Regions from separate parts of the Rossellomorea yichunensis genome, predicted to be linked through region 3. Evidence: riboswitches for the same ligand, from Rfam matches in the RefSeq annotation. Region 3 holds a riboswitch; each other region holds the start of a gene.
The links. A riboswitch is a leader RNA that binds a small molecule or an ion and turns the genes downstream of it on or off. The one in region 3 is predicted to bind S-adenosylmethionine.

Region 1: linked by a shared signal. The riboswitch ahead of RSX31_RS20770 (Fur-regulated basic protein FbpA) and the one ahead of RSX31_RS04855 (YezD family protein) in region 3 are both predicted to bind S-adenosylmethionine.
Region 2: linked by a shared signal. The riboswitch ahead of RSX31_RS14675 (methionine ABC transporter ATP-binding protein) and the one ahead of RSX31_RS04855 (YezD family protein) in region 3 are both predicted to bind S-adenosylmethionine.

What each region holds. Positions count from the first base shown of each region.
Region 1 is NZ_JAVYAD010000008.1:91,193-96,731, forward strand. Features, by position in the region: gene RSX31_RS20755 (glycosyltransferase family 4 protein) at 1-824, shown strand, start outside; gene RSX31_RS20760 (NAD-dependent epimerase/dehydratase family protein) at 873-1,787, shown strand; gene RSX31_RS20765 (protoporphyrinogen oxidase) at 1,875-3,272, opposite strand; SAM riboswitch class I at 3,508-3,615, shown strand; gene RSX31_RS20770 (Fur-regulated basic protein FbpA) at 3,721-3,936, shown strand; gene RSX31_RS20775 (TVP38/TMEM64 family protein) at 4,158-4,727, shown strand; gene spoIIP (stage II sporulation protein P) at 4,810-5,539, opposite strand, start outside.
Region 2 is NZ_JAVYAD010000005.1:126,625-132,163, reverse strand. Features, by position in the region: gene RSX31_RS14705 (arsenate reductase family protein) at 1-67, shown strand, start outside; gene gcvH (glycine cleavage system protein GcvH) at 196-579, shown strand; gene RSX31_RS14695 (YusG family protein) at 678-914, shown strand; gene RSX31_RS14690 (toprim domain-containing protein) at 1,097-1,456, shown strand; gene RSX31_RS14685 (thioredoxin family protein) at 1,462-1,776, shown strand; gene RSX31_RS14680 (SCP2 sterol-binding domain-containing protein) at 2,055-2,405, shown strand; SAM riboswitch class I at 2,517-2,623, shown strand; gene RSX31_RS14675 (methionine ABC transporter ATP-binding protein) at 2,773-3,795, shown strand; gene RSX31_RS14670 (methionine ABC transporter permease) at 3,792-4,460, shown strand; gene RSX31_RS14665 (MetQ/NlpA family ABC transporter substrate-binding protein) at 4,476-5,297, shown strand; gene RSX31_RS14660 (carboxymuconolactone decarboxylase family protein) at 5,437-5,539, shown strand, end outside.
Region 3 is NZ_JAVYAD010000002.1:88,018-93,556, forward strand. Features, by position in the region: gene cysC (adenylyl-sulfate kinase) at 1-179, opposite strand, end outside; gene sat (sulfate adenylyltransferase) at 193-1,338, opposite strand; gene RSX31_RS04845 (inorganic phosphate transporter) at 1,380-2,402, opposite strand; gene RSX31_RS04850 (phosphoadenylyl-sulfate reductase) at 2,460-3,158, opposite strand; gene RSX31_RS04855 (YezD family protein) at 3,258-3,371, opposite strand; SAM riboswitch class I at 3,500-3,605, opposite strand; gene RSX31_RS04860 (MaoC/PaaZ C-terminal domain-containing protein) at 3,770-4,171, opposite strand; gene RSX31_RS04865 (MaoC family dehydratase N-terminal domain-containing protein) at 4,168-4,617, opposite strand; gene fabG (3-oxoacyl-ACP reductase FabG) at 4,639-5,397, opposite strand; gene RSX31_RS04875 (acyl-CoA dehydrogenase family protein) at 5,419-5,539, opposite strand, start outside.

The DNA of each region.
Region 1 (5,539 bases), on a different contig from region 3:
TTGCCATTTTCATTCTGGGACATTTAAATCAAACATACAAAAAACCTTTACTCTTTACTCCACACGGCTTCTTTACGAAAAGCCGCTTGAAATTCAATAAAATGGAGAAAGGTTCCATTGAAGAAGCCTACTTTACTGAGCTTGAAAAAATAGGTATTGGATCAAGTACTGAAATCGTTATGATTGCAGATTCCTTCAGACCTAACTTAATGGACTTCGGTGCAAAAGATGAAAGAATGGTCACTGTTCATACGGGGATAGATTTCAAACCACTTCCTCATAAAACTCATGAAAACATCATCCTGACATGCGTCTCCCGATTATCTCCACGCAAAGGACATGGATTTCTTCTAGAAGCATTGTCCAAGGTTCGGGAACACCTGACCAATGTAGAAGTATGGATTGTCGGAGATGGTGTCATGAAGGAAAAACTGATTGAACAAGTGAAAGAGCTTAAGCTAGATAACGTGATCTTTTTTGGAAAACGACACGATATACCCCATATTCTTTCGATGTCGGACATCTATGTGTTAGCAACTGTAAATGATAACTTCCCCCTATCCGTCATGGAAGCGATGTTTTCCCGTCAAGCGGTCATCTCCACTACATGCGGGGGAATCCCGGAAATGATCCGACATGAACAAACAGGCATCCTTTGTGAACCTGGTAACGTCGAACAGCTGTCACAAGCGATAAAGCGTTTCATTACCAACAGGGAAGAACGTGATAGGTTTGCTAAAGCCGCTGAATCCTATGCTCGTCAACACTTAACAAGCCAAGAAATGACGAGAAAGATTGAACAGATCTATCAAACATATTTATGAAGAAAGGAGACTCATCATGAGGGAGAATAAACTGATCCAGGATCAAAAATGAAAATTTTAGTTACAGGCGGTGCCGGATTTATTGGCTCCCAAATTATAGATTTACTGCTCGCTGAGGGTCACACACCTATTATCCTCGACAATCTTTCTAATGGCAGGGAGGAAAATGTGCCAAATGGAGTCAAAATATATAGAAAAAATCTATTATCTGATAAAGTTGAACGAATTTTCGAAAAAGAAAAACCCGACATCGTCATGCATCTCGCTGCCCAAGTGAGCGTAGCCAAATCATTGGAAAATCCAGCAGAAGATGCCGCAGTCAATGTATTAGGAACCGTAAAGTTGTTGGAGTACAGCATTAAATACGATGTGAAAAAATTCATCTTCTCCTCTTCGAGTGCAGTATATGGATATACAAATGAGGTGATTCAGGAAGAGAGTTCCACTAGTCCTATTTCCTTTTACGGCACCTCAAAATTAGTATCTGAAACTTATATCAAACTATTTAATAGGCTCTACAATCTTCCGTATACCATTTTGCGTTATGCCAATGTATATGGACCAAGGCAAAGATCCGATGGTGAAGGCGGAGTCATAAGCATTTTTATTGAGCAACTATTAAACAATGAGACACCAATCATCTTTGGGGATGGAAATCAGACACGGGACTTTGTATACGTAGAAGACGTGGCCCGGGCGAATCTTCTTGCCATCACAAATGCTGACAACCAAGTTCTCAATATCAGCACCAACACCCAAACATCCATCAATCTACTCTATACCTTGCTTTCTAACCAAATCCACTCTTTACAAAAGCCAAACTACGAAGCGAAACGGGAAGGAGATATTTTACACAGTCATCTATCAAACACGAAAGCGCTTAAAAACCTTAACTGGGAACCTGAATATGATCTGATTTCCGGACTAGAGAAAACGGCTGCATATTTCAAAAAGAAAGAGTAGTTATGCTATCATAAATCGCATTAATTAAAAGAAAAAGCCTGGATGCCAGGCTTTTTTCCTTTAATGTCGAATTTTAGTCAATATAAATCATGTATTCTTCTCTAAATAATCTACAATCCATTCGGCTGTTTTCTTTCCGTTCTGAATGCAGGCACCTATACCCACTCCATAATATGAAGAACCGGCCAGCTTCACGCCTGGTAGCTCGTTTGCCAGGTTGTTATCTAAAGATTGGACAGACTGACCGTGCTCAAGATGATAATTTGGCATCAGATCTTTCCAATTCGTTACTTCAGCAGAAACCGGGTCACAGTCTATACCTATGCTTTTTCTGATATCCTCTAGTGCCGTACTTACAAGTTCTGACTTGCTATATTCTTTCAACTCATTGTAATGGGGGTTTGTACTTTTATAAAAAAGCCTCAATAATAGTTTTTGGTTATTGGATGTATGCTTCCACTTCCGACTAGTCCATGTGCATGCATCGCATTTCACATCTCGGCCGTTTGATACGATAAAGCCTGTCCCATCAGCAGGAAGGTCCGCATCTGGAATGTTAAATCCGAGGTAGATCGAAATCAGTGATGAGTTTTTCAGTTTATTAAAATCGGGTTCCAGTTGTTCATGAGTCAGTATCTTTTGGGTTACATCATGAGGTGTTGCGAAAACTACATAATCCGCTTGAATGCTACCATGACCATTAAGAGTGAGTTTGTATTTATCACCCGTTTTTTGAAAAGCTTTTATTTCTACACCTTTTAAAATTGTGGCACCTGAGCATTTTTCTTCTAACCGTTCGATGATGGTTGATAAACCATTTTTAAACGAGATGAACTTTCTTTTGGATGCCCCTTGGAATTTTTGTTTATTTGCTGATAAACCTTTAATGATACTGCCGTAATCATTTTTATAATCAAGTAAGTACGGAAGTGTTGAAGCCATAGTGAGTTTATGCAAATTACCGGAATAAACCCCTGATAATACTGGAGCTATCTGTTTCTCGACAAGTTCCTTACCCAGGAATGCTTCTAAAAATTCACCGATGGAACTCTCTTTTGTAAAATGTGTATTTTCCGATTCGAGGTCTTTAAGAGCGTCAATCTTCCCTTCTTCTGACACCAGGGTGCTACTTTTAAGTGACTCAACTGACATGGGAATTCCGAAGATCGTATCTTGGGGAATCTCGTGTAATTCCCCATTTGTATAAATGTAGGATGTGCCTGTTTCATTATAGACCAATTCCTCTTGAAGTTGAAGTTCTTCAACTAGAGAAAGAACCCCTTCATTTCGGGCTACGATGGAATCTGCTCCTGCTTCCATAATGAATTCGCCTTCTCTTATAGTTCTTATTTTGCCGCCAAGCTGCCGATCTCGCTCGATTAAGATTAACTCGATATCTATTTCTCGTTCTATGGATATTTTTTGAAGATGGTACAGAGCTGTTAGTCCTGTAATTCCTCCACCTACGACAACCACTGTCTTCATACGTTTCACTCCAATAATTGCGTTTATGTATACAGATTATCATGTTTATTGTTGATTAGAAAAAGATTCTGTGTCTGAATTGGGAATAAATCGGAATGAAGGTTAGTTTAAACCTTTATATTTTATTTTCAATATCCCTATTCTATCCTATTAACTATATCTATCTTTCAATTCCTAGTTGACAACTATGAATACTCATATATATAATATAAGTATTCCATGACAACTATATAGCTACTTATCCAGAGAGGTAGAGGGACTGGCCCGATGATGCCTCAGCAACAGATTCTACATCGTAGAACACTGTGCTAATTCCACAAGCATTGAGCTTGGAAGATGAGTTGAAGTTTGATACATAAAGCCTTCTTCTTATCTACTAGGAAGAGGGCTCTTTTCAATGAAGGAGCCACTTCCAATGTTCGAATACTAATAAGAGGAGTGATCAAATATGGGGGAAATTCTCCAGGAAGCTATTCAAAATCGTAGAAATGAGTTAATAAACAAATTAATTGTCCACAACATTTTCAAAAAAGGCGACAAACAATTATTCGAGCTGACGCTGCAAGAACTTGAGGATGAATACAAATATCTTCAAAAGGAATGCCATCCGCATAGTGATGTTGGGTCCATCCATTGGAAAAATTGTGCAAAATTAAGCAGTTAAAAAGCAGCAATCCTAGGTTATGGAATGCTGCTTCCTTTTTTTCTATAGTTAAATTAAATGTATGCATTCAACTGCACATCCTCCTCGTTGTGATTCTAGTTTTTTGACAAAGTTGATTCATATATGGACGATTATCTAATCCATTTTTAAAGAAATTCTTTCAAAAACATTCCAGATGTCTTATTCTGATAATCTATAATCTATTACAAAGGAATTAAAATATGACTTCCACCCTGCAACATTTCATGAATGAATTCATCGGCTTAGATAGTTGGTCTCTCATTTTTATCAGTATATTCATTAATATACTCATCAGTATCCTTGGTTTCCTGCCAAGTGTCTTCTTAACGGCCTTTAATATTTCCGCATTTGGGTTTTGGACAGGAATCGTGATTTCCATACTTGGTGAATCCCTAGGGGCCATTGTTAGTTTTTATTTGTACCGAAAAGGAATGAAGTTTGCAGGTATTGATCAGATTCTGTCAAACAAATACTTTCTTAAATTAAAAGAAGCGTCTGGAACGGAATGGATCTTTCTTCTATTTTTGTTCCGCATGGTTCCATTTGTGCCTTCAAGTGTGGTAACCGTTGCCGCTGCTTTTAGCTCTATTTCTATTGTTGCCTTTTCTGTGATCAGTTCTGGCGGGAAGATTCCTTCGTTGTTGATTGAGGCATTCGTGGTAATGAATGTGTTGGATGCGGATAAGGGTACGGTTATTCTATTGGCAGGTTCGGTGGTGGTTGGGATGTTTTATTTGGCATACCGTTGGAGAAAGAACAATAGATTATAATTGTGTCAGTTACGGAAACCAATCTCCTCAGGAAAAGAAAAAAGACGTCTACCACACGGCATACGTCTTTTCTCCCTTTCAATTATTGTGCATTTACCTCGACAGCATCCTTCTTGTAATATTCTGCAAAAATCTCCGCAAACGCTTCTGTAGAGTTATACAATTCCACTAAATTATTTTCAACTCCGCCAAACTCAAGTAACATGGCTCTCTCGGTTAGGTCCTGATTGTAAACCCCGTTACCTTCTGCTCTTGTTTTGATGAAAACTCCCCGGCTGATGCCAGGATATTTTTCCTCCAGTTTAGCATTCAATTCCTTTGCGATCTTAAGGTTCTTTTCAAAGTTTTTGTTTTCTTTTCCTACGATAAAAAATAAGCGTGCATAGTTTTTACCGTTAATGGTTTTGGTAGTGATGCTCCGCGGCTGAGAATCCCGATGAATATCGATCAGGTACGTTAAGTCATCGTTTTGGGCTATGGCTTCTTGTACTAGTCCCCTTGATAACTGATAGGATTCAAAATATGTCCATGACTTGTCTTTGAGTGCTTTGTTTACATCTGTCTTATCCTGAACTGCCCCAATCCCCCTTGCTTCAAGTTCTTGCTTTAATTTGGACCCTACAGCAATGACGTTGACCTTCTCGTTGGTACTCGCTGGATCTTTCGAATCGTTATTTTTAATTAGCGGGCTGAACGCTTCCCAGCTGTGTGAATGATAGATGTAGACGGATTTTTCATCAATCTCTTGAACTCCGTCTCCCGAGTTGTTGTTTGCCTGATCAATTTGGCTCTGATCGAATTCCTGATCTTTC
Region 2 (5,539 bases), on a different contig from region 3:
TACGACGGATGGAAACAAGGTGACAGTAGGTTTCAAGGAAGAAACCTTTGAAGAAACGTGGAAGTAAAAAGAGGACTGTGATTACCAAATCATGGACAATGAAAAAGTTTCATTATTCACGCTTAGTTTTCTTGCTTTTTCAATGAAAAGTGTGTCAATATTAGGTTGTATAACTAGCATTTGGAGGGATAGAGAATGAGTACACCGAAAGAACTTCGTTATTCAGAAGAACATGAGTGGGTCAAGGTTGAAGGGGAAAATGTACGCGTAGGAATCACATCATTTGCACAATCTGAACTGGGCGATATCGTATTCGTTGAGTTACCAGAGGTTGGAGATGAGATCAAAGCGGACGAACCATTCGGTAGTGTTGAATCGGTTAAAACCGTTTCCGAGCTATATGCACCTGTATCTGGTAAGGTGGTAGAAGTGAATGAAGAGCTATCGGATAGCCCTGAATTCGTGAACGAATCACCTTATGAAAAAGCATGGATGATCGTTGTTGAACCAACAGAAGCTGGAGAAGTAGACAAGCTTATGACAGCTGAACAGTATGACGAAATGATTAATGAAGGATAATTTCTACCATGCACCTTGAGAATTTCTCAAGGTGTTTTGTTTTTTATTTTGGGTACCATATGAGTAGACGTTTTTTCACATAGAGAGGATGAATACAAATGGTACTTGAGCCTAGGAAATTAGATGTAACCAATAGAGTGACAGGAAAACTTAAAGATGGTGAAGTAGAACTATATTTAGATAATCAGCCAATCGGCAGAATGGCTTTGCCTCTTGACGGAATAATTATGGAGCCGAACTTTGAAGCAAAAGAAAATAAAATATATCAAAGCTACACATCCACAGAAGGCGATCAGGCAAGATACACAGATTGTGATGAGGGTGGCTGGTGTTAGAGATGCTCGTGGTGCCAGATTCATTTACGAATCTGGCACTATTTGTAAAAAATAGTTGGTTTATGCAAACCACTTGCACTTTTTTTTATAAACATGAGAAAATATAAGTAGAAAGTGGACATCATCTCTTGTTATTTGAATATACTATCGTAATCTTATTTATGAAAGATAAGGTGATGATCATGATGGAACTTGACGAAAAAGTAATCATTGTCGAAGGTACAACTGATAAACGAAAAGTAAGGGATATCATTAAAGAACCGATTGAAATTATTTGTACAAACGGGACCATTAGCATTACGAAAATGGACGAACTCATTGATGCTTTATTGGAAAGGGATGTCTATATATTAGTAGATGCTGATGATGCAGGTGAAAAACTACGTAAGCAATTTAAACGTGAGTTTCCTGAAGCTGAACATTTGTATATTGATCGAATGTACAAGGAAGTGGCCGCAGCTCCGGAGTATCACCTCGCATCAGTTCTTATTGGAGCCAATATAGACGTTCATAAAGAATTTCTAGGAAAAAGGATGATCTAGTTTTGATTGAGGTAAGTAGTACCGAAACTTTAAAACAATCGATTGAAGACCATGCGTTCGAAGCTGTTTATTTATATACACCGATGTGTGGTACCTGTCAGGTTGCAAGCAAGATGATTGACGTAGTGGAGAAGCTTCCACAATCCTATCATTTTTCGAAGGCCAACCTGAATTACTTGCCCCAATTTGCAGAAGAGCAATCCATCGAAAGTGTACCCTGTCTACTTTTATTTAAAGATGGCGTCGAACAGGAAAGGATTTATGCCTTTCAATCCGTGCCATTTTTATATGAAACCCTAAACAAGACCGCGGATAGCTAGAGGGATAAGAGACCTTTTGGGAGAAGGTCTTTTTTATTTGTCTAAATTCACCTATTTCTTCATGAAATCCAATTATAGAACGATTTTCTTTCTACATACGAAGACATATTTCTCGGGAAATGTTGCGAATGACATCATTTTTTGACTGGTTATCATCCAAATTCTTACTGTTCGACAAATTAGATGATTCTCTTCAAAACATGTCGAGAAAGTATAAGAGGGGAAAATACCTAAAAGTGGAATTGTTATTATATAGAAGTTTCACTGGGAGGGTATTCATGCGAATAAATTTAGAGGAATTAGTAGATCAATGTCATTCAAGGTATCACTTACGACTCTTATTTCCAGATAGCCCGTTTATTCTTCAGTTTGATTGTGGAAAAAATTTGTACGGTATTTCAATTTCAAGCAAGGGATGCACAGTGTTGGATGAATTGGATAGGGATGCTCATTTCGTCATTGAAGGAATGGAGGAAACAGTGGTTTCTCTTCTTATGGGGGAAGAACGGTTGTCTCAACTGATTGAGGACGGATCCCTGGAAGTAAGGGGAGGATATCGTCCGCTATTATTTGTGGAGTCAGTTCTTTGGCTAACAAGATCCAGAGAAAAAGAGCCGGTTGAAGTTTAAACATCAAGTAGAAAAAAATAATTGACACACTCTATATCCGGTGATAGAATCTCTCTTGTAGCAAATTTTCAGAGTCTTTAACTAATCCAAATAATTAAATAATATACTTTACTCTTATTTAGAGAGGTGGAGGGACGTGCCCTATGAAGCCCGGCAACCGTCAATGAAAATTGAAATGGTGCCAATTCACTCAAAGCATTTGCTTTGAAAGATGAGAGAAAGGATAGTCCTATATGATTATGCCTTTCTGCTTATCGCAGGAAGGCATTTTTTATTGCTTCAGAAAAGGAGCAGGAAACATCAGGCAAGTACAACTATTATTCTGATTAAACAGGTCGTTTTACTCCGAAAGAAGGTGGAATACAACATGATTACCATTTCAGATGTGAAGAAAATATATCAATCCAAATCGGGTCCGATCTCAGCCGTTGATGGGGTCAATATTGATATTGCCCAAGGAGAAATTTTTGGAGTGATTGGTTATAGTGGGGCAGGTAAGAGTACGCTGATCCGGATGCTTAATGGTCTTGAAGTTCCTACAGATGGAATAGTGGACGTGAATGGTCAAATCGTTTCCCAGGTAAAGGGGAAAAAGCTGAGGGAAGCAAGACAGTCAATAGGCATGATTTTTCAACACTTTAATCTCCTCTGGTCTCGTACTGTATTAGAAAATATCCAGTTCCCATTAGAAATTGCTGGAGTATCTAAGAAAGAGAGAGTGCAAAGAGCCAATGAATTATTGAAGCTTGTAGGCTTGGAAGGCAGAGGAGATGCCTACCCGTCTCAACTGAGCGGCGGACAGAAACAACGAGTGGGGATTGCGAGATCCCTTGCAAACAATCCCGATGTCCTTCTATGTGATGAAGCTACTTCCGCTTTAGATCCACAAACAACCGATTCCATCCTTGATTTATTGGTGGATATTAATAAACGCTTAGGGCTGACGATTGTCCTGATCACTCATGAAATGCACGTAATCCAGAAGATCTGTCACCGTGTGGCAGTCATGGAACAGGGAAAAGTCGTGGAACTCGGGGATGTATTGGAAGTGTTCCGAAATCCACAAGAGCAAGTGACAAAGCGTTTCGTAAGAGAAGTATCGGAAGTAAAGGAAACGGGTGAAACCATTGAACACTTACTGACACAATACCCCAATGGAAAAGTGCTCAAATTTACATTTGTAGGTGAGTCAACTGAGCAGCCGCTCATCACCACGCTGATAAGAAAGTTTGATTTAGACGTAAACATCCTGCAAGGACAAATCTCCCAAACCCAAAAAGGTGCCTATGGAACGTTATTTGTTCACCTTGATGGGGATGAACAAACCATTAAAGATGCATTGGCGTTTGTTCATACGCAACTGGTTAAAGTGGAGGTGTTGAGAGGATGATTGAAAATTTATTTCCAAATGTAGATTGGGAGAAGATGTGGGAAGCAACCTTCGAAACCCTGTATATGACTGGGATGTCAGTATTGATTACCTTTGTACTCGGAATGATCCTTGGGACTTTACTCTTCCTCACTTCTAAGGAAAACCTATGGGAAAACAAACTGACATATACGATAACAAGTGCAGTCGTAAACGTGTTCAGATCGATTCCATTCATTATATTGATCGTGTTGTTAATTCCGTTCACCAAGTTTTTATTAGACACAATCCGCGGAGCGAATGCAGCTCTGCCCGCACTGATCATCGGAGCTGCTCCATTTTACGCCCGCATGGTAGAAATAGCTTTAAGAGAAGTGAACAAAGGAGTCATCGAGGCAGCGAAAGCGATGGGGGCGAAGACGAGCACAATTATATGGAAAGTACTCATACCGGAATCCATGCCGGCTTTGATTTCAGGGATTACGGTGACAGCCATAGCCCTTGTTGGATACACGGCAATGGCCGGGGTCATCGGAGCAGGCGGACTTGGTAACTTAGCTTATTTAGACGGCTTCCAACGAAGCAGGGAAGACGTGACGATCGCCGCAACCATTATGATATTACTCATTGTGTTTGCGATACAGATACTGGGTGATTTCTTTACAAATAAATTAGATAAACGATAAAAGGAGAGAAATAAAATGAAAAAATGGGTAGCAGGAGTTATAGCAGCAACAAGTATTTTTGGTTTGGCAGCATGTGGGAGCGGTTCAGGCTCTGGAAATGACGAAAAGGAATTGGTAGTAGGAGCTTCTAATATTCCACATGCTGAAATCCTTGAAAAAGTGAAGCCTGTCTTAGAAGAAAAAGGGATCGACTTGCAAATTGAAACGTATCAAGACTATATCCTCCCCAATAAAGATCTGGATAATGGAGATATTGACGCAAACTATTTCCAGACCACACCTTATATGGATTTGCAAATGAAGGAAAATGAATATGATTTCGTCAATGCAGGCGGGATTCATATTGAGCCGATCGGTGTTTATTCTAAAAAATTCAAATCTCTCGAGGAGCTTCCTGAAGGCGCTACGATATTAATGAGTAACTCTGTATCGGATCATGGACGTATCCTTACATTGTTAGAGAAAAAAGGTCTCATCACGTTAAAGGACGGGGTGGAAAATACGCAAGCCCAACTTGAAGACATTAAAGAAAACCCTAGAAATCTCCAATTTGATTATGAGTACGAAGCAGCTCTTCTCCCACAAATGTATGAAAATGAAGAAGGGGACGCGGTTGTCATAAATTCTAACTATGCCATTGATGCAGGGTTGAAACCTCTTGAAGATTCAATTGCCATTGAAGATAGTAACTCTCCTTATGTGAATGTGATTGCAGTTAACAAAGGTGATGAAAACAAAGAGGAAGTAAAAGCTCTAGTGGAAGCACTGCGTTCGAAAGAAATCCAGGACTTCATTAATGAAGAATGGGATGGAGCCGTTGTGCCGGTAAGTGAATAAAGTGTGCAAACCCGATTCTGTCAATGTACAGAATCGGGTTTTTTCATTGCAAGGTCTTCCCTAAATTTTTAACATAATCATTTCCTTATTGGTTCATACTATTTTCGATGAATCTATTTCAGAAATGGAGCTGATTGAAATGCAGATGGAACCAAGAAATACAACAGAAGCTGCCCTTCATGATTATAAAATGGGACTTGGAATCTTCACTGAAAAAATGCCTGAACTGGCCGAACAGTATA
Region 3 (5,539 bases):
TAGACTTGTTTCCCTAGTTGGAAAAGGGAGTGAGACAATGCATTGGCGACACTCGATTTCCCTGAAGCGGATAAACCCGTGAACCATAAAATAAAGCTTTGATGTCCATTTTTATTTCGTCTCTCCTGTTTCGTTACTGCGGTTTCATGCCATACGATGTTTTCTGTTTTCTCATTCAACCCCGTACCCTCCTTAAGTCGTTTGTCCAGCTTCTTGTTTTAGACCTCTAATTAACACTTCGATCACTTCAGGGCGACTGAACGTTGAAGGGGGAACTTCCCCGTTGCGGAGCATCCCTCTTACTTTTGTCCCTGACAAAATAACGTGATCGTTCTTATCATGAGGACATGTTTTCGTAGTCGCCATCCCTTCGCACCTCTCACAGTAAAAACTATGCTCGAAGCGGAGAGGGGTAATCCCTATCTCACTTTCACTGAACTGATCAAATATTTTCTGCGCATCATAGGTACCATAATAATCGCCAACACCTGCATGATCTCTCCCGACGATAAAATGCGTGCATCCATAATTTTTTCGTACCAGTGCATGGAAGATGGCTTCCCTTGGACCCGCGTACCTCATGGCAGCAGGGAAGACTCCTAAAAACACACGATCTTTAGGGTAATAGTTCTGTAACAGAACTTCATAACTCTCCATTCTGATGCCCGCTGAGATATCATCTGCCTTTGTTTCGCCAACCAAGGGATTTAAGAAGAGTGCATCCACGGTCTCCAATGCCGTTTTCTGAATATACTCATGGGCCCTGTGAACAGGATTTCTCGTTTGAAATCCGACAATCGTTTTCCATCCCTTTTCCTTAAACAACTTTCTGGTTTCACTTGGGTCAAATGTATACTCGGTGAAAGGTTTGGAAAGACGTTTAATAAGACTGATTTTCCCACCTACGTACACATCTCCCCGTTGGAATAATTTCTTGACACCTGGATGATCCGCGTCGGTCGTTCCGTATACGAGAAGAGCTTCTTTCTGTTTATCCGGTTCATAAATATCCTCTACTTCAATGAGTCCATAGGTTTCTCCCTTATAAACAAGACGGCTCTTTAAGCCTTTCTTTACGACTCCTGCTTTTTCTTTTGCTATGGGCAGGGTAATCGGGATACTCCATACATTGCCGTTTCGCAATCGTAATGTTTCCACCACCTGGTGATAATCTACTTCGGTCAAGAATCCATTTATAGGGCTGTAAGCACCTATTCCAATGAGTTCCAAATCACTTAACGCGGTTTCGTCTAAAGGGATTTCATGGAGAATATCCTCATAAGATTCTTCTGGTAAATATGATTGAACAAGTGTTCCTCCGTGGGGCTGTAAACTCATCATTTATCCTCCTTAACATATAGTTTTAATCGGAATTAAGATTAAATTCCGCCTCCGTCTTCGTGAACGGATCGCCTTTCTTCATTGATCACCCGCATAAGGGATAATGCTCCCACAGTTGCGATAATGACGCTTATTGGAACCACGATCGAATACATATCGCTATCGATCACGAGCTTTACTAAAAAATATGAAATACTGAGTGAAATCAAAGGGGATACCACCCATATTTTGACGATTTTTTTGACAATTTTCTTTTGCAGCATATGTTTGCCGTTCTTCGCCATCCCGAGGCCAATGATAGAGGACGAAGTAACCTGAGTCAGCGGGATCGGTAATCCATACAGTGAGCTCACCATCACAAGGATCGCTCCTGTAGAGGAAATGACAATTCCTTCGGCTTTTGAATATTGTGTAATTTTTTTCCCGTTTGTTTCCACTACTTTTTTCCCCAGTAAGACAGCTCCGAGGGCAACGAATAAACCTCCCAGCCAAATCCCCCGCGAGGGAGACATTAAGCCCGCACCCACTAATGGACCGACGGCGTTGGCTACATTATTCATCCCTGCCGAAAAGGCTTCAAAGAACCCAGCGATGATCAAAAGGTATGCAAGCCACTTTTTCTCAAAATGGAAACCGCGCTTTTCAAGCTTTACTAAACCTATACCGAATACCCACGTAACTCCGAAGGCAATGACCGGGACAATCACCCAGAATGACATGATCGTTAAGAGTGACTTCACATAAAGAACTTGATATGCGACTCCGACTCCTACAACCGCTCCGACCGTTACTTCACTTGTAGACAGCGGGATCCCGATCACATTTGCCAGAAACAAGGAGATGGTGGCGGATAACAATATGATGACCACGATTTTGATGGAGAGTACATGTTGAGGGATAATCCCTGAACTTATGGTTTTAACTACTTCTCCTCCACCTAATACCGCCCCGCTCAGGACACCGGCTGAGCAGATCCATAATGCAACCCTGATGTTCTTTATGGCTCCTGCACCATACGCAACACCCATCGATGCTGCCGCTCCACTGGCACCAATGTTCATAGCGAAAAACAAACTTATGATCAGGGCGAATACTTCAAACAAAGAATGTCACCTCTTTTAATGAAGACCGCATTCGGTTTTCCCTTTTCCTTTCCATCTTCCGGAGCGGAGATCATTGATGTCTATGGCTTTCGTTGTGCAATGAAAGCATCCGATACTTGGATACCCCTGATCATGAAGTGGATTATAGGATAGGTTATGTTTATGGACATACCTCCAAATCTCTTTCCAGGTCCAGTGAATCAAAGGGCAAATCTTAACCGATTGAAACTTATCATCTTTATTGATGAATTCAACCTGACTTCTTGTCGGTGATTGCTCCCTTCTTAATCCTGAAATCCAGGCATTTCCTTTGGATAAGGTTTCTTTTAAAGGGTCGAGCTTTCGAATTTGACAGCATTGGTTCGGATTTCGCTCCCACAACTTATCACCATATGTTTCTGCTTGCTCTTGGATCGTCAATTCAGGCTTTTTCATATGAATGGTAATACCCGGATACTTTTCCTTCACCTTTTCAATCGTTTCGTAGGTTTCTTTGAAATGAACACCTGTATCAAGAAATACTATGGTTGCTTCAGGCTGTACTTTGGTTAGGAGGTCGATTAATACGATCCCTTCTATTCCAAAACTGCATGCATATACGACTCTTTCACCATAATGATCATACGTCCACTCAAGTACGTTTACCGCTCCTTTATAGACCGGATCAATTTCAAATTGGACTGATGGTTTTTTCCAAGTTTGATAGGTTAACATGATACACCCCTTTCCCGCTCATCCAAACAAAAAGAGGCGATAACAAGATATAGGGATTTCCTTTATCTGTGTTATGCGCCTCTAGTTTGTCTAGTCAGCTTATTTAATTCGCACTTTCTCGTTTTTCTCCAATTGAATGACTTTACCGTCCTGAACCACAATGGTAATTGACCCGAAACTCATCGTCTTCAACATCGAAGTGATCTTATCCACTACTACATCATACTGTGCTTCTTGATTATTTTCTTTAGTCACATGATTCCCCCAATTTTCATCTTATCCAGAAAAATCATGAATGAAAAAAACAACCTTCCATTTTGGAAAGTTGTTCAGGTAAGAATACCTTATCTTCCAAAATGACTTCACATTTTGCTGGAATTAGCACCTTACATAACGTAGGTTGCTGGGCTTCGCGGGGCCAGATCCCTCCACCACTCTGGATAAGAGTTATTAATTTTAATATTCTAAATAATATCACATTCTGCCGGGAAGTCAACCCGAGTTTTTCTATCGGATTTAAGTATTTTGACTTATTTTTCTTGGAAATCCTTCATTCTCTTTATTTCTATTCGCTTTATGAAAGCTATAGGACACTATTTTTACAAGAATGATCAAAATAATTGAAATATCAATTTACCGTCAATCACTTTCTTCTGGTCCTGATTGACGGCAAAAACTTTAAAATGCAAATGATCATCCTGTTTTTCTGATACTTCTGCAATCAATGTAATGACATCGTCCAAAAAAACCATCCCTTTAAAGCGGACGGTATACTCTTTGATAAATCCTTCTTTATAATGATCACTAAAAAGCTTGGAGACATTACCCATTGACCACATGCCATGGGCAATGACACCTGGAAGACCCAATTTATGTGCCTCATCATCAATCGTATGAATGGGATTATAATCCCCAGATGCGCCTGCGTATTTGATTAAGTCGATTCTCGAGACTGGAGCTAATTCAACAATGGGAAGCGTTTCACCTATATTAAAGGATGATAGTTTAGTCATTTTCCCAACCTCTCTCTGACCGCTTCAGTGATAATGACGATCGCTTCGGAGGTGAAAATCCTACTCCCTCCTGAGTCTTCTCCGATATCTTCTATTACAAGAAAGCCAAGTGTTCCACCCGACCCTTTCCGCTCATAGTAATCTTTTATCTCTGTATAACACTGAATACATTCCCCGACCTTTAGTGGTCTTTCATAATGAAAAGATTGTTCCCCATGAATTAATCCGACGTTAGGTAAATGAAAACTTTCAATCGTTCCATAGTCGAACACTCGTGGAAAAGTAGGGGGAGCAATATTCCCCCTGTATCTGGACCTTTTTCCTGCTTCTTCATCCACATATATGGGATGTGGATCACCGATGGCTTCGGCAAACTTATGAACCGCTCCTTTTTCCACACAATTTTCTATGGAAGTTGAGCGTTTACCGATATAAGATTGAAACATATCCTTCACCTCTTTCTCCCATTAGGCTTTAGGCCCTCCAGCTACGTAGAGGATTTGTCCATTAACGAATGACGATCTTTCATCTGCAAAAAACGCCACTGCATTCGCTATATCTTCCGGTTGTCCGCTTCTTCCTACCGGAATGCCTTGAAGACTCGCTTCCACCAGTTGTTCAAAGGTTATTCCGATCCGTTTTGCCGTTTCTCTAGTCATTTCCGTTTCGATAAATCCTGGGGCGACAGCATTGGTCGTAATACCCAGAGGACCAAGCTCTATTGCTAGAGTTTTCGTTAAACCTTGAAGACCTGCTTTAGCCGTAGCGTAATTTGCCTGTCCCCGGTTACCGAGTGCAGAGGTAGAAGAGATATTGATAATTCGGCCATACCCGTTCTTCACCATATATCCTTGCGCTGCTTTCGCTACGTTAAATGATCCTTTCAAATGCACATCCATGACCGTTTGCCAATCTGTATCAGTCATTTTAAACAGCAGGTTATCTCTGATGACTCCTGCATTATTGACGACAATATCAACGGAGCCGAAAGTTTCAAATACTTCGTTTATGGCCTCTTCTACCTCCTGGGATTCTACTACATTCGCAACCTTTGTATATAGTTCATATTCGCTCAATTCCTCACTGACTTCCAAAAGTGCTTTTTCATTCACGTCAAGGATGGCAACTCTTGCCCCTTCTAGAGCAAAAAGCTTGGCAATCTCTTTACCGATCCCCCTGCTCCCGCCTGTTACTAAAGCTACTTTCCCTCTGAATCTTTCACCCATTCACATTACCTCCCTATCCCTTTAAACAAATTGGCCCACTTTCACATGCCCTTTTAATAGATTCCGTGAGATGATCAGTTTTTGAATTTCATCAGTACCATCATAAATCCGCCACAATCTTGCTTCACGGTACCAGCGTTCG